Regions from separate parts of the Ensifer sp. 22521 genome, predicted to be linked through region 2. Evidence: riboswitches for the same ligand, from Rfam matches in the RefSeq annotation. Region 2 holds a riboswitch; each other region holds the start of a gene.
What was found. A riboswitch is a leader RNA that binds a small molecule or an ion and turns the genes downstream of it on or off. The one in region 2 is predicted to bind cobalamin.
Positions count from the first base shown of each region.

Region 1: linked by a shared signal. The riboswitch ahead of ACTJKE_RS34980 (CbtB domain-containing protein) and the one ahead of ACTJKE_RS25615 (DUF1636 family protein) in region 2 are both predicted to bind cobalamin.
Region 3: linked by a shared signal. The riboswitch ahead of ACTJKE_RS01070 (aromatic ring-hydroxylating oxygenase subunit alpha) and the one ahead of ACTJKE_RS25615 (DUF1636 family protein) in region 2 are both predicted to bind cobalamin.

Region 1 is NZ_JBQENM010000045.1:15,956-22,574, reverse strand. Features, by position in the region: gene ACTJKE_RS34990 (NAD(P)H-binding protein) at 1-651, opposite strand, end outside; gene ACTJKE_RS34985 (TetR family transcriptional regulator) at 755-1,447, shown strand; cobalamin riboswitch at 1,446-1,708, shown strand; gene ACTJKE_RS34980 (CbtB domain-containing protein) at 1,751-1,927, shown strand; gene ACTJKE_RS34975 (CbtA family protein) at 2,122-2,919, shown strand; gene ACTJKE_RS34970 ((2Fe-2S)-binding protein) at 2,970-3,818, opposite strand; gene ACTJKE_RS34965 (glucoamylase family protein) at 3,815-5,122, opposite strand; gene ACTJKE_RS34960 (DUF1194 domain-containing protein) at 5,280-6,074, shown strand; gene ACTJKE_RS34955 (GntR family transcriptional regulator) at 6,280-6,619, shown strand, end outside.
Region 2 is NZ_JBQENM010000019.1:117,056-123,674, forward strand. Features, by position in the region: gene ACTJKE_RS25600 (FecCD family ABC transporter permease) at 1-152, opposite strand, end outside; gene ACTJKE_RS25605 (ABC transporter substrate-binding protein) at 156-1,109, opposite strand; gene ACTJKE_RS25610 (ABC transporter ATP-binding protein) at 1,106-1,912, opposite strand; gene ACTJKE_RS25615 (DUF1636 family protein) at 1,989-2,402, opposite strand; cobalamin riboswitch at 2,508-2,723, opposite strand; gene ACTJKE_RS25620 (DUF1330 domain-containing protein) at 2,939-3,232, shown strand; gene aspT (aspartate-alanine antiporter) at 3,753-5,441, shown strand; gene ACTJKE_RS25630 (bifunctional aspartate transaminase/aspartate 4-decarboxylase) at 5,501-6,619, shown strand, end outside.
Region 3 is NZ_JBQENM010000001.1:234,952-241,570, forward strand. Features, by position in the region: gene ACTJKE_RS01060 (L-threonylcarbamoyladenylate synthase) at 1-97, opposite strand, end outside; gene ACTJKE_RS01065 (DUF6656 family protein) at 177-776, opposite strand; cobalamin riboswitch at 1,090-1,298, shown strand; gene ACTJKE_RS01070 (aromatic ring-hydroxylating oxygenase subunit alpha) at 1,403-2,647, shown strand; gene ACTJKE_RS01075 (hybrid-cluster NAD(P)-dependent oxidoreductase) at 2,649-3,743, shown strand; partial or broken gene ACTJKE_RS01080 (glycoside hydrolase family 25 protein) at 3,889-4,899, opposite strand; gene ACTJKE_RS01085 (BA14K family protein) at 5,307-5,759, shown strand; gene ACTJKE_RS01090 (transporter) at 5,808-6,619, opposite strand, start outside.

The DNA.
Region 1 (6,619 bases), on a different contig from region 2:
CTGCAATTGCGCGGCGAAGTCGGCAACCGGAATGGCCTGATAGGAGATCGGACGTTTGGCCGCGGCAGCGATCTCGGCCACGGCTTCGGCAAAGGTCATCAGCCTTGGACCGGTCAGAGAATAGACCTTGCCGACATGATCATCGTCGAGAAGCGCTTCAACCGCGACGTCAGCGATGTCGTCGCAGCTGACGAAAGGCTCGGTGACTGTATCCACGGGCAGGAAGACCGAACCGCTTGAGACCCCCTCGGCCAGGAAGCCTTCGTTGAAGTTTTCGAAGAACCAGCTCCCCCGAATGATCGTCCAGTCGGCGCCGGAGGCCTGCAGCGCGCGCTCGGCCGCTTCCGCCTCGTCCTCGCCGCGCCCCGACAGAAGCACCAGCCGCCTGATGCCCGCGCCGACGGCAAGGTTTGAGAACTTGCGGATGGTCTCGACAGAGCCCGGCACCGCCAGATCGGGCTGGTAGCAGACATAGATGCGATCGACATTTTCGAGCACAGGCGCCCAGGTCGCCTCGTCCGTCCAGTCGAAGGACGGTGATGCCGAACGGGCGCCGATGCGCACCGCAACACCCCGCTCTTGAAGGCGCTCAGCCACCCGCCGCCCCGTCTTGCCGGTACCGCCCAAAACCAGTGTGACTTTCTGAGACATCGTTTCCTCCTAAGGTTCATCAACAAACATGAGCATCTCTCACATTTGCAAATGTGATAAATCCTCGTATTTTAAGAGTCAAGCCAAAATGTGAGCATCACTCATGATTACAGAAACAAGCCCATCCGCGGTCCCCGCCGAAGACGAGACTGCGCTGCGCCGGACACCCAGCCAGAAACGCAGCCGCGAGCGCGTCGAACAAATCCTTGCCTGCGCGACGGCGCTCATTCAGGAAAAGGGCAGCGACGCCATGCGGATGAGCGAAGTCGCTGAAAAGGCTGGAATTTCGATCGGCTCGCTCTACCAGTACTTCCCTGACAAGGCGGCGATCGTGCGCACGCTGGCCGAGCGCTACAATGCCGTGTGCAACGAGTGCATCGCCGCCGAACTTGCCAAGGTCACATCGCTCGCGGAACTACGCGACGCTTTCTGTGTGCTGTTCGACATCTACTACGACATGTTCCTGGCCGAGCCTGTGATGCGCGACATCTGGTCGGCAATGCAGGCCGACAAGGCGCTGCGCGAGATCGATCTTCTGCAAAGCCGCGCCGGCGGAAAACTTCTTGCCGATGTCTGGGCTAGGCTTGTGCCCGAAGCGCCGCGCGAAACCATTGATAGCGCCGCTTTCCTGATCATGCATCTCGGCGATTGCACCATGCGGCTTGCCGTGTCGGTCGATCGCACCGAGGGCGACCGCATCGTCGAGGCCTACAAGCAGATGATCCTCCGCGATTTTGTCGCTGATGAAGCGGCGGGCGGCGCAGGCTCAATTGACAACTCCATGACACGCTCCTAATCATCTGGGATCGATTGGTTCCCGGGACACGAACGTGTTTCGGGAGTAAACGGGAACGTGACGGATGGACCCATGCTGGGCATTCACATCACGGCCGACCCCGCGACTGTAGAGCGACGTCGATCTGCCATTCCGGAGCGATCCGGAAGAAGCCACTGGAAGAGACCACGAGAGGGTGGTCGATCTGGGAAGGCGAGGCAGATCCAGGGCTTCCCGCCCAGCGCCGTGAGCCAGGAAACCTGCCACTCGATACGGGCATAGGGCCCACACCGGGAATTTCCCGATGCCATCACGGAGGTTGTCATGGCTACGTCTACTGTTTCGAGCATTCCGCTCTCCCTCAGCGATCGTCTGACCGCTGGCGTCATCGCGCTCTTCATCGGCGCATTCCTCGTCTTCGGCGCCGGCCTTGCCAACTCGGCAGTGCTGCACGACACCGCGCACGACACCCGCCACTCCTACGGCTTCCCCTGCCACTAAGACGATGTTCCGGAACGTAACTCACGTTCCGCATCGAAGTGTCTGCGGACATGAACGCATCCGGCCTGTGCCGGATGTCGGTGTTTGTGCATGCCGGTTCGTCCGGCGCGCAACGGCCGTCCGCATGACAGAACGGGAAGGCTTGCAAACCACGCCGCAGCGCGTGGCTTTTGCCGTTATCGAGGGAATTCAAGATGATTGTCAGAACGCTTCTGGCCGCGATCGTGGCTGGACTGATTGCCGGTGTCTTCATGACCGGCGCCCAGGAATTTCGGGTAACCCCGCTGATCCTGCATGCGGAGGAATTCGAAGGCGAGGCTCCGGCCGCAACCGAACAGCCCGCTGCACAGCCTGGAACGACGCAACCCGCCGCCGAGGGCCATGACCAGCATTCGTCGCTGAAGGCGGTCTCACCGCTTTCCGCCATGCTCGATGCCCTGTCGCCGATCACGCCAGCCTATGCGCATGAGGGCGAACACGAGGAAGGCGGCATCATGTTCGGTATGAGCCGGTTCTCCGGCACACTCATTGCCAACCTCGTCACCGGCTCCGGCTTCGGCCTGCTCCTGGCCGGCGTCAGCCTGGTGATCGGTTACCCGATCACGCTCCGGAACGGCGCGCTCTGGGGCGCCTGCGGCTGGCTCGCCGTGCACATGCTGCCGGCAATCGGCCTGCCGCCGGAACTGCCGGGTTTCCCGGCCGCCGAACTCGGCGACCGCCAGACCTGGTGGCTGGCAACCGTCGCCCTCTCCGCAGTCGGTCTCTATCTCGTCGTCCTGCGCGAGGAGATCGTCTCCAAGGTCGCAGGCCTGGTGCTGATCGCAGCACCCCATGTCTACGGCGCGCCGCAGCCGGTCGATATTACGAGCAACGTTCCGGCCGTACTCGGCGCCGAGTTTGCGGTTGCCGCACTCGCCACCACGCTCGCCTTCTGGATCGTGCTTGGCGTCGTCTCCGGCTTCATCAACGAGCGTTTCGCGAGAGCAAACTGATCCGGCCGATCACGCCCCCCCATGGGCACCTGAACAAACGACGGCGGGGTTCAGGCCCCGCCGTTTTGCATGAGATGCGCGGCCAGCCGCGCGCGGCGATCGTCCGGCTCCAGCAGGACGCAGGTATCGCAGAAGCTGCCACCCTCCGTTTGGAAGTAGAGGCAACAGCCGCAACGGATCCGATATTGGCGCGACAGTTGCGCGCCGCTTGCCGGATCGACCGCGGAGATCTCCTCGTAGCAGAGCTCTTCCGAGAACAACCGCGAGCCCCGCCGCTTGACGATCGCAAGCGCCTCGGCCATGCCGCGCGCCTCGTCACCGATCGCGCGACCGATCTCCAGGAACGCTCCGGCAAGGGAATCCGCTGCCAGCCGCCACTGCGCCCCGGAAGAAAGCCCGGTGCGCTTTTTCAGGACCGCGATGACCGGCGCCAGATGGGCCGTGAAGCCGCGCTCGAAAGCGCTGATGCCTTCGGCATGCTGCGGCCCTTCCGCCACACCGAGGCGGAAATGATAACGCTTGCCGGCAACTTCCCGATCTTGGTGAAGGCGGGTCCACTCTTCGAAGCGAAGCCCGGCGATCTGCGCCTGAAGACCCGCGCCAAGATAGAGCGCGCCGAGAACCACACTCAGCTGGCGGCTGTAGAAGGCGATCAGATGTGCCGCCCGAATCCGGTCCGTCATGCCGATTGCGAAAAAGTCCTGATAGGCAAGGCTCTGCTCGATCCCGGTCCCACCAGCGGCCCAGAAGGCGGCCGGTGCGCTGAAGGCACTGTCCGCCGGCCCGAGCGAGACACCGGCGTCGGGGAACTGCGCGTGCAACCGCTCGACCACTGCCAGCGCCTGCGGCGGATATCCCTCGACCGTCCGCGCCATCCGCTGGTGATTTCTCGAATTCATGCCGTCTCCGTCGCCAGCCAGCCGCCCTCATATCCCGCGCGCTCAAGACCGCGCCGGATCGCCGGCAGGCTGCGTGTCAGCTCCCAGACGAAGCCGCTCCGCCAATTCTCGATCATCATCACGACGAGCCCCTGGTCAAGGCCGACGACACGCTCGTCGATCCAACCCGCAGGCCCCTCGCCAGCAAGGCTCGGATTGAACCCGCCCGGAAAGCGCCCTTCCTTCAGAAGCCCGGGATAGCCGGCCGCGACATGGCCGAGGGCCGATAGGGACGCATCCGGATCGAAAGGCAGACAGGCCGCTGCAGCCCAGGGCACGAGCGTGCCGTCATCCGGACCGAAGGGTGCGCCGCGGTTGACGTAGCCCAAAAGCCGCTGCCAGCGTCCGTCCTTGAGGCGCAGCCGGCCGCGTGGCGCATGGCAGGCACTGATCCCCCAGAGGCGTTCGCCATAGCCGGCGAAGCCACCGGGATTTCGCCACGCATGGTCGCGCTGCAGCGCGATGGCGCGCCGGGTATTCTCGAAGTAATCCGTCCCCCTTTCGCGCATCGGCCGATCGCCGAGACCGCGAAGGTCAAGCCAGGCCTGCGGGAACAGGTGGATGAACAGCGGGGCCGCATGGAGATGGGGCCCGCCGTCAGCCGCGATCCAGTCGTAACCCTCCGTAAAGGCGGCGTAGTGCTCCGGCTCGATCGCATGATCGGGCGCCCCGAGCGCCAGCACATAGAGCAGCAGCGCCTCGCTGTACCCGCGCCAGCGATGCTTCAGGAACCGGCCGGGCGGGCGCCAGCCCATCGTCAGTGTGTCACTCCGGTTCAACGCCCAGCGCCAATCCACGCGAGCATAGAGCCTTTCGGCGAGCGTGCGGATCTCGCATTCCCCCGTGTCCTCGCCGGAGAAATAAGCGGAGGTGGTCAGGCATCCGGCGATCAGCAGCGCCGTGTCGACGGTCGAGAGTTCGCTGCGCCAGGTGCGCTCGCCGGTCCGCATATCGAGAAAGTGATAGTAAAAGCCGCGATAGCCGCTCGCCCGCTGGTCGCGCGACTGCGGGCTCTCGGCCAGGAAGCGCAGCGTGGTCAACACCCGCCCGATCGCCTCGCGGCGCGAAATCCACCCGCGCTCGACGCCGATGGGATAACAGGAAAGGCCGAAACCGGTCGCCGCAATACTCGACGGCGCGCCCGGCAGCGACGTGTCCGCGATCAATCCGGTGGCCGGATCGGCGTGATCGAGGAAGTATCTGAACGCCGCCTTCTGCAGGCCATCGGTTTGAAATAGCCCGGCATTTTCCGTCTGTTTCAGCATTCCGCCCTTCCGGACCCTGGCCCCAGTCACAAGTACTTCTGGGCTAACGCCGGCAAATCACTCTTTGTTGAAGGCCAGCTACACCCAAATAGTCGCCGAAATCCAATCCTGTGTTACATTCTTCTAATCTGACCGCGCGCAATGACTGGTTGAAGCGATGTTGAGCGTGTTGGCGTTGATCCTCTCATTGAGTGGTGGCCCGAGCCCATCGACCGCCGCGTCGACGGATGTCGATGTCGAACTGATCCTGGCCGTCGACATGTCCGGCTCGATGGATCTGGACGAGGCGCGCATCCAGCGCGCCGGTTACGTGGAGGCGCTCCGGCACCGCGATTTCCTCGATGCGGTCGCAAGCGGGCAACTGGGCAAGATCGCCATCGGCTATTTCGAATGGGCCGGAACGGTTAACGAATCCTCCGTCGTCGCCTGGCAAGTGATCTCCACCGCCGCCGACGCCGATGCCTTTGCCAAGCTGATCGAGGCGCGACCGGTCGGCACCCGCCGCGGCACGTCGATCTCGAACGCGATCACCTACGGTACGGTGCTGATCGATTCGAACGCCTTCAACGGCATACGCCGGGTCATCGACGTTTCCGGCGACGGCCCGAACAATATCGGCCCGCCGGTCATTCCCGCCCGCGAGACGGCAGTCGCCCGCGGCATCACCATCAACGGGCTTGCGATCCTCATCCGCCCCTCGGTCTCGACCGGCCCGCTCGACCAGTATTACGCCGAATGCGTCATCGGCGGTCCCGGGTCCTTCGTGCTGCCGGTGCACGAGCCGGAGGATTTTTCGATCGCAATTCGCCAGAAGCTGGTGCTCGAGGTCAGCGGCCTGCCGCCGCCGCCCACCGTCCGCCTGGCCGATGCCCTTCCGGCATCCGACTGCCTGATCGGCGAGAAGCTCAGGCCCGGCTTCCTCGACCGCGTCTATCCCGAACTCGACAAATAGCCCCTCGCCGCCCCTACAGCGCCGCGCGTCTTATCAGACGCGCAATGGTCGCCCTAGCACTTTGAAGCGCTGCATGTTTCGTCCTTAAATCGGGTACGATTTAATGAAACATGCAGTTGTCGGCGCGCAACCCATGCGCGTCAGATTGTCGTTTCCCTTCGCTTCGCCCGGCGATAAGATGAGCCGTTATTTCGCGGATCGATTCATGTCCTTGACCACCACGCCTCCACTGGCCGACATGGCCACAGACACCGCCGCCGACACTGGCAGTCAGCATATCCGCGACACGTTGCGCGATGCGATCGTCGAGCGGCGGCTCGCCCCCGGCACCAAGCTTTCCGAAAGCGATGTCGGCGAACTCTTCAATGTCAGCCGCACGCTGGTGCGCGCCGCCCTGCAGGCGCTCTCCTATGAAGGGCTCGTCAGCGTCGAGAAGAACCGCGGCGCCTTTGTCGCCCATCCCTCGATCGACGAAGCCCGCCAGATCTTCGCGACCCGCCGGCTGATCGAACCCGGCGTCGTTCGTGCCGCGGCGCCCCATATCG
Region 2 (6,619 bases):
GGGATCGGCGCCGAGCCGAGCGACACGCCCGCGGTCACGGTCAGGAGAAGCAGCAGCAACGCCGCAAACACCCCGACCCCGCCGCGGATCACCCGAACGGGAACAACCCGCGAAACGGCAGCGGGACCAGGCGACGTATCCTCAGCCAGCATCGGTTACAGGCCCTCGCCGTGAAAGACCTTGGCGAGCCGGGCGATGGCGTCGATGTTGCGCGGCCCCGGCGTCGCCTCGACATAATCGAGCACCACGAAGCGGTCGTTTTTCACCGCATCGATAGTGGCGAAGGCCGGATTGTTCTTCATGAAGGCGATCTTGTCCTCGGCTTTCACCTCGCCGTAGTTGACGATCACCACGACCTCCGGATTGCGATCGATCACCGGCTCCCAGGAGACCTCCACCCAGCTCTTGTCGACGTCGTCCATGATGTTGGCGCCACCGGCCGCCTCGATCATCGCCGTCGGGATGCCGAAGCGGCCTGATGTGAAGGGCTTTTCCTCGCCGGAATCATAGACGAAGACGCGCGTCGGCTTTTCACGGCCGGCATTTGCCTCGGTGATCGCGGCCAGTTGGCGGCGGTAGCCGTCGACCAGCGCCTCGGCGCGATCCTCGACCCCGAAGATGCGGCCGAGGTTGAGGAGATCGACGAACATGTCGTCCATCGTAGGCTTTTCCCTGGCCATGACATGGATGCAGGATTCGGTCAGTTCGTAGACGCCGATCTTGAACGGCGCCAAGGTCTCGGGCGTCACCTCGCCGCCGACCTTCATGCCGTAGTTCCAGCCGGCGAAGAAGAAATCGGCGTCGGCGTTGAGGAGCACTTCCTTGGTCGGATATTTCTCCGCAAGCTCCGGCAGTTCCTTCACACCTTCGCGCAGCTTTTCATCCAGCGTCTTCCAGCCGGAAACGCCGGTGTAGCCGACCATGTGGTCCTGCAGCTTCAGCGCCAGCATCATCTCGATCAGATTGACGTCGTTGGCGATCGCCCGCTTCGGCGCAGCATCGAAGGTCACCTCGCGGTTGCAGCTCTTGACGGTAACCGGATAGGCGAGCGCCGGCACAGCAGTGGCGATGAGAAACAGGAAGGCAGAGGAGGCAATGTTGATCTTCATGAAATGGATCCCTGTCGAGGAAGTGAAAAGGAGAAACGGGCGGTGCCGGCAACGGCGGTGCTGTGGGCGGTGGCGGTGACACCGAAGGCGGAGGACAGCGCCCGCGGGCTCAGCACCGCGTCGGGTGTGCCAAAGGCGATGAGCCGCCCCGCCGTCACGATCGCCACGTCAGTCGCGAATTCGGCGGCGAGATTGATGTCGTGCAGCGTCGATACGATCGTCAGCTTCAACGTCTGCAACAGCTCGAGGATTTCGAGCTGGTGGCGGATGTCGAGATGGTTGGTCGGCTCATCGAGGATGATGATGCGCGGCTCCTGGGCAAGCGCCCGGGCAATCAGCACCCGCTGTTTCTCGCCGCCCGAGAGCGTCGAGAACTGGCGGCCGGCCAGATGGGCGAGATCGAGATGGGAGAGTGCATGCTGCACCCGCTCGCGGTCGGTGTCCGTCCAGCCGTTGAGCCCCTCCCGCCGCGGGATGCGGCCCATCATCACCACGTCGCGCACGCTGAAGGGAAAATCGCCGGGCATTTCCTGAAGCACGACGGCGATCGTTTTCGCCGCTTCGCGCGCCGAAATCGACCACAGGTCGACGCCGTCGACCTCGATGCGGCCCGCATTCGGCTGCACCGCCCGGTAAAGGCAGCGTAAGAGCGAGGTCTTGCCGGCCCCGTTCGGCCCGAGGATCGCAAGCCGGCTGCCCGCCTCGATCGCGAAGTCCATGTCGTCGACCAGGGTCAGCCCCGGGCGCGGCCCCCAGCAAAGCCCCTTAACGCGAAGGGCGGCTCCTGTTGCGGTGCAGGTCATGGTCTGATCCCACCCCGGCAGCGCCACGCGTCCATCCCCGACGCACCAAACGCGCTTGAGCGCATGCGTGTCGCGCTCATTGGAAATGGCCCGCAACGTCTTCGGAGACGAGCATGGCCGCCGGGATGCGGGCGAGCGTCTTGCCCTTCAGCCCGCGCGGCCGTTCGGCAGCCCGCGTCATGCCGTCGCCGCGCTCCACATAGGTGGCGGCAAAGCGGACGAGATCGTCGATGTCCTCTTCCGGCGAAATGTCGCCAAAGAGATAGGTCGCCTTGCCCGTCGCCTGGAAGGCGATGGTGCAGGGGCGCGTACATGCCGCCATGCAGACCGTGCCGGCAATCGAGAAATCACGATCGAGCGGCTCGCCGAGCGCGGCAATGCTGCGGTTAAGACGCTTTATCAGCTCGGCGCCCGGCATGCAGGGGCCGCCGGTAAAACGGCAATCGGTGCAGACCGTTATCTTATGCTGTCGGGAAGTCGGCTCAGCCATTTTCTCTCTCCGCCGGACTGACGGCAAGAGATGGCGAAGCGGTAGGATGACGGATGACCGTCGCGCGAAAGCCAGTTCTTTTCCATCGGAACACCCCGTCCGTTGTGGTTGATCGGTTCGATGGCAGGTCTCCTGGCTCGCGGGTCGCGGCGCATCCACGTCTTCCCGGCCATTGGCCAGTGACATGGTGTGAATGCGCTGTCCGCTCACAGTTGCGGGGGCAGCCACGGTTTCGGTCCCGTCAGGGTCGTCCGTTCCGTGTTCCCTTTTCAGCCGCCTCCGCATTGTCGCGGACGCAGCACCATCGCGCTCTTCCTCGCATGAATCGGCAGCGGATACAACCGATGGGGTCGGGCGGCCGGGATCTATCAACATGCGGCGTTTCGTCATATACTGACTGTTATAAAATAACATAACAACAATCAACAAGGTAATGATCCTAAGTCACCCTGCCGGCCGCCGCGGGCGAGAGTCTCGCCTGACGGCGACGACCGGCGTATCCTTGCTCCTTGGCTTGTCGGGAAAGGAGCTCTGCCATGGCTGCCTATTTGATCGCCGATGTCGATATCACCGATGCAGCGACCTTCGAGGAATACAAAAGAGAGGTGCCGGCGACGGAGGCCCGCTATGGCGGGCGCTATCTCGGCCGCGGTGGCGCAACCCGGGTGCTTGAAGGCGACTGGGAACCGCACCGGCTCGTCATCCTCGAGTTCCCGGACATGCAAGCCTTGCTCTCCTGGTACCAATCGCCGGAGTATCAGCGCCTGAAGACGATCCGTGAGCGCTGTGCCAGGACACGGATCATAGCACTCGAAGGCGTCGCCATCTGAAGCGGAGCGCAAGACTGGCCGCAATTGCCGGCCTTGCTCGTGAAACGAACGGATGAGCGCCCCCGTCACTTCAAGCTTCGCGGCGCGCGGATGAAGCAACTGCGGGGCATGTGCTCCGGGTCCATCGACATGCGGCGTTTCGTCATGTCCATCCGTTATGCGATAACATAAAAATACAACGCCAGAGTTGAATAGCCGGCGAAATCCGCCGTGGTGGGACCGTGTACCTTCATCGGGACCGGCGCGCCGCCACCCTCTCGAACTTGCCTTCGCACGACCGCCCGGCCCGACGCTTTCGGACCGGTGCCGCGCAGCGCTCATCAGCCCCCACTGCGCGCAAAAGCCGGAAATTTAACGTACGTTACGCTCACGTAACCCCAAGGCCGTTGAGAAAATCAGCAGCCGAAGCGACAATTGCCAAAGCTAGGATTGGGCATCCACAAGCCACCGATAAAATCAACTTAGCCGCGCAGGTCCCGAAATGAAGTGATGGCAACGCAACTTTCTAAAGGGGATGGCAGTGAATCCAATTGACTTCTTCGTCGAGACGCTTCGGACCTATCCTCCGGTCGCTGTCTTCCTCGCCCTCGGCATCGGTTTCCTGATCGGACCCATCAAGGTCGCGGGGTTCAATCTCGGAAACGTCACCGCCACGCTCCTGGCGGGCGTCCTCATCGGGCAGCTGGGCGTCCAGGTTTCCGGTGATCTGAAGTCCACCTTGTTCCTGATCTTCCTGTTCGCCGTCGGCTACGGTGTCGGCCCGCAATTCGTGCGCGGCTTGAGCACCGATGGGCCGAAACAGATCGCGTTTGCGCTGTCTGTCCTGGTGCTGTGCCTCATCGTTCCCTATCTCTGCGCGCTGATCGCTGGGCTTCCGCTTGGCTACGGCGCCGGCATGTATGCCGGCTCGCAGACGATCTCGGCGGCGATCGGCGTTGCGACCGACCAGATCAATTCGCTCGGGCTGACGCCGGAGCAGGCCAAGACCTTTGCCGACCAGATTCCGATTGCCTATGCGGTCACCTACATCTGGGGCACGATCGGCTCTGCCATCATCCTCGCCCAGCTTGGCCCAAAACTTCTAGGCATCGATCTTCCGGCGGCCTGCAAGGAGTATGAGGCCAAGCTCGGCGGCGGCACCGAGAGCAGCGAACCCGGCATCACCCGCGCCTATCACGACTTCGGCCTTCGGGCCTATCGGATCGACGAAGCAAGCGGGCTAACCGGAACGCCGGTCAAGAACCTGCTTCCCGGCATTCGCGTCTTCGTCGAGCGCCTGCGCCGTGGGGATCAGATCATCGAAGCAGACGGCAACACCGTGCTGCAGCCGGGCGACGTCGTCGCCTTCTCCGGCCGGCGCGCCCTGCTCGTCGAAAACCTGGACAGCAAGCTGACGGAGGTCGAGGACAAGGAGCTTTTGAACGCGGAGGCCGAGATCGTCGACGTCTACGTGACCAGCAAGGCGCTGGCCGGAAAGACACTCGCCGAAGTCAGCACGATGGATTGGGCGCGCGGCGTTTATGCCCGCAAGATCGTGCGCTCGCTGGTCGAGATCCCGGTCCTTCCCGGCACGACCGTCGAGCGTGGCGACATCGTCACCATCGGCGGCGCAAGGAGGCACGTCGAAGCGGCGATCAAGGCTCTCGGCTTTGCCGATCGCCCGGTCGAAACCACCGACATCGCCTTCCTCGGCTGGGGTCTCTTCATCGGCGCGATGATCGGGGCGCTGACGATAACGATCGGCGGTATTCCGATCGGGCTATCCACGTCAGGCGGCGCCCTGCTTGCCGGTCTCGTGCTCGGCTGGCTGCGCACCACCTACCCCGCCTTCGGCCGCATCCCGTCGCCGGCGCTGTGGCTGTTGAACACGCTCGGCCTCAACATCTTCATCGCCGTGGTCGGTATCGGCGCCGGACCGGGCTTCGTCGCAGGCCTCCAGGAGGTTGGCATTTCGCTGTTCATCTGGGGAGTCGTTGCAACCTCCATCCCGATGATCGCCTCGGTGCTGATCGGCCACTATGTCTTCAAGTTCCACCCGGCGATCCTGTTTGGCGCCTGCGCCGGCGTCAGGACCACGACCGCAGCGCTCGGCATGATCCAGGAGGCGGCCAAGAGCAAGGTGCCGGCGCTTGGCTACGGCATGCCCTACGCCATCGGCAACACGCTGCTCACCATCTTCGGCCTCGTCATCGTCATCATGCTCGCCTGAGGCGCGCCGACGAACCGAGACCATTGTTCCAATTTCATAGATCACAGGGAGTGTGGATCATGTTGGACAGAAAATTCTACGACAGCATTTCCGATCTCAGCCCGTTCGAAATCAAGGACGAACTGATCAAGCTCGCCAAGACGAGCTCGCAGAAATCCGCCAAGGCCTTCCTCAATGCCGGCCGCGGCAACCCGAACTGGACGGCAACGCGCGCCCGCGAAGCCTTCTTCCTGCTCGGCCAGTTCGCCCTGACGGAGGCTAAACGCGCCTACTACGATCCGAAGGCGGGCGTCGCCGGCATGCCGCCCCAGGACGGCGCGCATGCGCGGTTCCAGAAGTGGATCAAGAAACAGCTTCAAAGCACGGAAACCGTGGACGAGGAAGACGAAGGCGTCCCGGCCGCCAAAACCCTCGGTGACGCCGTCGCCTATGCCATCAACACCTTCGGCTTCGACCCGGATGGATTCGTGCATGAGCTGACCGACTCGATCATCGGCGACAACTATCCGGTCCCCGATCGGGCGCTGCATCACAACGAGATCATCACCCACGAATATCTGATGTGGGCGATGTGCGCCGGCCACCGGCCAAGCGTGAAATTCGACCTCTACCCGGTCGAAGGCGGCACCGCCGCCATGTGCTACATCTTCAAGGCCTTGAAGAACGCCCGCATCCTCAACGCCGGCGACACGATCGCGCTCGGAACGCCGATCTTCACTCCCTATCTCGAGATGCCGCAGCTCGAGGACTACACGCTGAAGACCATCAATGTCAGCGCCGAGCAGGAAGATCGCTTCCAGTTCACCGACGATGACATCAAGGCGCTAGAAAACCCCGAGGTGAAGGCGCTGTTCCTGGTCAACCCCGGTAACCCGTCGGCCGTCGCGATGGATCCGGATTCGATCAAGCGCCTTGTCGATCTCGTAAACAACAAGCGTCCCGATCTGATCATCCTTACCGATGACGTCTACGGCACCTTCGTCCCGGGGTTCCAGTCATTGCTCGGCCATCTGCCGCGCAACACCATCGGCGTCTATTCCTATTCGAAGTACTTCGGCTGCACCGGCTGGCGCCTCGGCGTGGTGGCCGTTGCCCAGGACAATATCTTCGACGAGAAGATCAAGGCGCATCCGGAGCCGATCCAGAAGCTTCTGGAAAAGCGCTACAAGGCGATGACG
Region 3 (6,619 bases), on a different contig from region 2:
CGGTGGGAATGGCGACCGGTTCGCCTTCGGCAAGAACGGCGCAGGCGCGTTCGATCGCGCGGTCCGGTTCCCTGCCTGTGTCGATGATCTCTGCCATGCCGTTTCCTTTCCGACGCTTCCTTAACGGACGTGCCGGGAAAACAGAACGATTTTTTTGGGGGCGTTCGGTTGCTGCCTCAGAGACTGCGGATGATGCGGCGCAGCGCGGAGTCCCGGGCACCCAGCATCAGCACGTTCTTGAGAGCAACCTTGGGGTCGTCCGTGCGGAAGAGGAGCCCGTTGTCGCGGACGTTGCGGTTGATGACCATCTGTCCGTCTTCGGCGTTCGGCTCGATCGCGACCGCGAAATACATGCGGGAATAGCCGCTCTGGATACGGTCGAAGAAATGCGTCTCATCACCAAGGTCGCTGAAGAAATTGGCGAAGTAGAACGACCAGGTGATGTCCTTGGAAGGCGTGACCGCCGTCCGCGCCGCCGTCACATGGCAATAGCCGAGATGCGGCTTGCCGACGAGCGTGCGGTGAAAAATCAGCTTGGGAAACTGGATCGAGGCATGAAAGCCGTTGATCCGCTTGTGCGTCGTGTCACCGGCGGTCGCGAGCTTCTTGCCGGTCCTGTCCGCGACTTCTTCGTAGCTCAGATACCGTCGCTCGCTCGGCAGCCATTGCCGGCGGTTGATCCTGCCGGTGCGCAGAAACTCGGTGTGAACGGCCGTCTTCGGCATGACCGCCGGCGGCTTCTCGGCCGCAGCGTCGTAATATCTGAACTTTGCCATGATCGTCAGTGTGCCATCTGCCTGCCGGACATCTTCGTCCGCCGGCAAGCCTAGTGGCTTATGGTTAATGAAGGATTTCCTTTCGTTCGCGGAAGATGCCCCTGCACATTCATGGGAATGTCGCAAACGGGCGAAGCCTTCCTGTGTCTGCGTCATGTCAGTCACAAAAGACGGCATCTGCCAAATTTTTGATCTATCTATATGTTTATAAAGTGAAAAATTCTCGATTCCGTTTCCAGAAGGCGGTTTCGATCGTGTCGTCATTCTGGAATTGAATGTCGCTATCCGGCGCCTGCCGAGGCGCCTTCCGCGCTTACATATCCTTACTCAAGGTGTCGTCTTCCAAAGGGGAAGGCGGAGAATTGGGAAGCCGGTCAAATCCCGGCGCTGCCCCCGCAACGGTGGTGGAGCGAAAGCCTCGGCAAAAGGCCACTGGACGGTTTTCCGTCCGGGAAGGCGCCGGGCTGGTCCTTCGAAGGACGGCTCCTGAGCCCGGAAACCAGCCTTGACAGACATAACCGTAACGGGTTGCGGCGGGCAGCCGGATCGGAGCCTAAGACGCATGGGTGCGCGCCCGTGCGGGTTCCTGTCCTGCCTCTCCGAAACATGGCGCATGAGGACAGGACATGGATACCAAGACCGATATGCTTCGCAAGCTGAAGGGCCGGCGTGACGGCTACAGCCTCGATCGGGCCTTCTACATCGACCCCGACTATTACCGGCAGGACCTGGAAAACATCTGGTATCGGGATTGGCTGTTCATCGGCCACGATTGCGAAATCCCGCGGGCCGGCAACTATTTCACCGTCCAGGTCGGCGACTATCCGGTCGTCATCACCCGCGATCGCCAGGGCACGATCCGCGCGCTCCACAACTCCTGCCGCCACCGCGGCTCCCGCGTCTGCACGCAGCACAAGGGCTCTTCGGCGAAGCTCGTCTGTCCCTATCATCAATGGACCTATGAGCTCGACGGCTCGCTGCTCTTTGCGCGCCAGATGGGCGAGGACTTCGACAAGGCTGCCCACAGCCTGAAGCAGATCCATTGCGAAACGGTCGGCGGCTACATCTTCATCAACCTGTCGGAGACGCCGGCGGATTTCGCCGCCTTCCGCGAGCTGGCATTCCCCTACCTCGCGCCGCACCGGCTGGGAGAGACCAAGGTCGCCTTCGAAAGCACCATCATCGAAAAGGGCAACTGGAAGCTCGTTTGGGAGAACAACCGCGAGTGCTACCACTGCGCCGCCAATCACCCCGAACTCTGCCGGACCTATCCGGAAGCGCCGACCGCGACCGGGGTGCAGGGCGCCAAGGACGATCCGGTGATTGCCGCCCATTGGGCGAAGTGCGAGGCCGAGGGCCTGCCGAGCGAGTTCCGGATGTCGCCGACCGGCCAGTTCCGCGCCGCGCGCATGCCGCTGGTCGATAATGCCGAAAGCTACACCATGTCGGGTGCGCCCGCCGTAAAAAGGGCGCTGTCGGCCGATGTCAGGCAGAAGCAGATCGGCACGCTCCTGATGTTCCACTACCCGACGACCTGGAACCACGTGCTTTCGGATCACGCCATCACCTTCCGCGTGTTGCCGCTGGGGCCGGAACTCACGCAGGTGACAACGAAGTGGCTGGTCCACAAGGACGCGGTCGAAGGTGTCGACTACACGCTCGAGGATCTGACTCATGTCTGGACCGAGACCAACGACCAGGATCGCCAGATCGTCGAGGAAAATGCCTTCGGCATCCGCTCGCCGGCCTATGAGCCCGGTCCGTATTCGCCGGAGCACGAGGGTGGCGTGATGCAGTTCGTCGAATGGTACTGCAAGTTCATGGAGCAGCGCCTGCAGGGCGATGCGGCTCCGCTCTCAAAGGTCGCCTGACATGCAGATGGCGTCCTCCTTCCATCATTTCGACGAACTGCATGTCTGGATCGACCGGCAGCAGATGCTCGAATGCACATCGGCGGTTGTCGAAACCGCCGATGTCATGACCTTCACCTTCCGTGCGGAGAAGCCCGCCTGGTTTCGTTATCTGCCCGGCCAGTTCGTCACCCTCGAATTGCCGGTCGCCGACGAACCGGTCATGCGCACCTACACCCTGTCGTCGACGCCATCGCGACCGCTGTCGATTGCCGTCACGGTGAAGGCGCAGGCCGACAGCGTCGGCACCCGCTGGATGTTCGATCACCTGAAGCCGGGCATGAAGCTCCGGGCTTTTGGACCGCTCGGAGATTTCAGCTTCGTCCGTCATCCCGGCGAAAAGTACCTGTTTATCTCCGCCGGATCCGGCATCACCCCGATGATGTCGATGACGCGCTGGATGGCCGACTGCGTGCCGGAGACCGATGTCACCTTCATCTCCTGCGCGCGCCGGCCGGACGACCTTCTGTTTCGCTCGGAGCTCGAGGTTCTGGCGACACAGATGTCCGGGCTGAACCTCGGCTTCATCGTCGAGGGGCACGAGGCGCGTCACGGCTGGCATGGCCTGCGCGGCCGCATCGACGGTGCCAAGCTACCGTTGCTCGCTCCCGACTTCCAGGAGCGCACGGTGTTCTGCTGCGGTCCGGAACCGTTCATGCGCGGTGTGCGCGAGATGCTGAAGGCAGCCGGCTTCGACATGGCCCGCTATCACGAGGAGAGCTTCCAGCCGGCGGCAGCACCTGCCGCGGAAGAGATCGCCGTGCGCGCCGGTGCCGGCGATGATGGTGAGGTTCAGGCGGCCAAGGTCGCCTTCACCATGAGCGGCAAGGAGGTCGAGGCGAAACCCGGCCAAACGATCCTGCAGACGGCACGCGCCAACGGTGTGAGGATCGGCGCTGCCTGTGAGGGCGGTATCTGCGGCACCTGCCGGGTGATGAAGGTCGCGGGCGAGGTCGAGATGAACCACAATGGCGGTATTCTCGATGACGAGATCGACGAGGGTTACATCCTCGCCTGCTGCTCGCGGCCGCTGGGAGATGTCCAGATCGAAGCCTGAAGGATCAGGGCGTGTTGCAGGGCGCAGGCTTGATTGCAACGCGCCGTAGATTGTCGGCATTGGCAACCGCGCCGATACAACCGCCCTGTGCCGCGTCATCGGCGGCGACCGCCACCTGTAGGGCGCGCTCGTGGCGAGCGAAGTCGATCGAGCCCGTCACCAGCCTGTCGACGCCGCTGCCGGCGCCGCTCGTGGCACCGGCACGGCTGACGAGCAGCGGCTCGCCAAGCGTTGCGGAGGCCCGTGCGACCGCGTGCATGCCCGTCCCCTGCTCGGCTTGAGCAACGAGGGTGAGCGGCAATGGCTTTTCAGGCAGCAAGGCACCCTGCGCCCAAATCGCTTTCAGCGCCAGCGGCGACTTTGCAGCGACATTCACGTCGATATCGTCGAGCGTCCCTGGCACGCGGTAGGGGCAACGCCGTTTGCCGCAATTGATGCCGGACGAGAACTGCCACAACGCATAGCTTTCCCAATTGCCCATCGGGAAGACCTGGCGGATATCCGGCTTGTAGCGCGCGTACCAGAGCGGCAGGCGCGACAGCAGCCGGTGCTTGGCGCGGTGCGCGGCGATATATTTGGCCGTGATGTGGTTGGTATAGAGGATCGGATAACGTCCGGTGCGGGTCTTGACGTGGCCGGCGAAAATCGCGGCATCCTCTAGCGACATGTATTTCTCCGCATCGATGCCCTCGAGATCGAGGACCATCAACTCGTCGTCGCGCGGCTCGGCGTAATCGAGGAAATGGTTCGCCTGGTCGACGGGATTGCCGGGACGGGCGAGATGGTAGGCACCCCACAGCAGCCCGTGTGTGCGGGCGATCATGCGCCGGGTCTGGTAGAGCTCACGGCTGACGGCGTATTTGCGCCACATGGTCTTGCAGTGGTTGAAGGTGTCGCCGTTGTGGTCGCCGGTGCAGGAGAAGCTCTCGGGCAGGCCATCGGAGGCCTTGGCGATGAAGCCGGAGATGCGCTTGTCCGCAAGCATCGTTTCCCAGTCGATGCTGTTCATCTCATAGGCATCGACGATGATGGCGTTGGACTTGGTCTTCCAGGGTTCCAGTTCACCGGCGCGTGCGATCGCCGCCGCGAAAGCCAGACCTAGAAAGGTCGCGAGGCGCAGAATCATCCCTGTGGTGGAGATATACCGCTTTGCCATTCTCTGAGATTGCCGACAGTATCGTTAATGTATCGTAAATCCCAGCCCCCGAGGCGGACTGTGCTGGAGCGGCGCGCGAAAGTATACCGACCTCCGGCTGTATATGAGCAATGCCTTGCATAATATTGGTGTGTCGCGTGATGCCTTCGACGCCGACAGGCGGATGAACGAATGCGCCGAAGCCGTCACTGCTGCCGATCTGCAGCTATTGATCCGCAGCAGCCGCGATGTCTGAAGATGGAACAAAACCGGTGACTTATGCGTTGCTGGCTGGTTTCGGTTTTCCCGGCTGAGGGTCATCCCCGGTTTTGCAGCGAACCGGGTGAAATCACGCAGAGGCTGAAGTTCCCGTGGTCGCCCGATTTTTTGGCACCCTGCGGAGCGTGGATTCGGTTATGGAGGTTTTGATGAAGACTTTGCTGAAGACCGGGAAGAGCCGGTGGTTTTCTGCGATTATTGCCGCGGCAGTTCTGATGACGTCCGCGGCCCCGTCGCAGGCGTTCATGCCGACGCCGCCTCGCGTCGAGCGGCAGAACGAGGCGACGAACGTTCAGTATCGCAGGCCGGGGTATGAACGCCGCGGCAACTATTACTACTACAATGGCTACCGCGGTTATAACTACCGCCGTCCGGGATACCGTTACTATAACGGTTGGTGGTACCCGATGGCCGCCTTCGGCACCGGCGTGATCATCGGCGGGGCAATCGCCCAGCCGCCGCGCTACGAGCGTCCGGCTCCCGTCTACGGCAGCCGCCATGTGCAATGGTGCGCCAACCGGTACCGGTCCTACAGGGCCTATGACAATAGTTATCAGCCCTATGGCGGCCCGCGCCAGCAGTGCTATTCGCCCTATAGCTAAGGGGTGAGCAGGGCCGGGGGCTTTCGCTGCCGGCCTTTTCTCTGACATTCAAAGAATGCCGATCCGCCTGAGGATCCACCAGGCAAAGGCCATGGAAAGTGCGATGAACAGCGCCGCATAGAGCGTGCCGGTGCCGTCGGCGAAGGGGAGCGCCCCGGTGTTCATGCCGAAGAAACCGGTCACGAGCGTCGGCGGCAGCAGGAATGCGGTCATCAGCGACAGGATGTAGAGGTGGCGGTTGGTTTCCGAGGAGATCTTGCTGTCGATTTCTTCGTGCAGCAGTCGTGCCCGTTCCTGCAAAGCGAAGACGTCGCGGTCGACCGCCTCGAGCCGGTCGGAAAGCCGCTCGGCAACGTCGATGAAACCGGGGGGCACCTCGTCTTCATCCGAGGCGGCCGCCCGCCTCAGCAAAGCCAGGATCGTGCGCAGATGCCGATGAAGCCGCACCACGGTGCGGCGGAGCGGCGCAAGGCCTGGCTGCTGGCGATGTCCGGCCGCGCCATAGACATGATCCTCGATGACGTTCAGTTCCTCGGTCAATTCCAGAACCAGCGAGATCAATGTGCGCTGGAACTCGATCACGATCATCTCGAAGAGGTCGATCGGGCGGGCACATTTCGTGCTCTTCTCCACGGCCGCCTTGACGCGGTCGATGCTGCGCAACGGATGCAGACGGGTGGTGATGATGATCCGGTCGCTGACGGCGAAATGCAGCCAGCCGATCGTCTTGGTCACGGCATCGAAGGTGCGCTCGAAGTCGACGAGCGTGCCGTGTACGATATCATCCGAAACCGTAATCGCGGCCTGCGTGTCGTGGCTGGTCAGCGCGGTGACCGCGAGTGGCGGAAGGTTGCCGATCC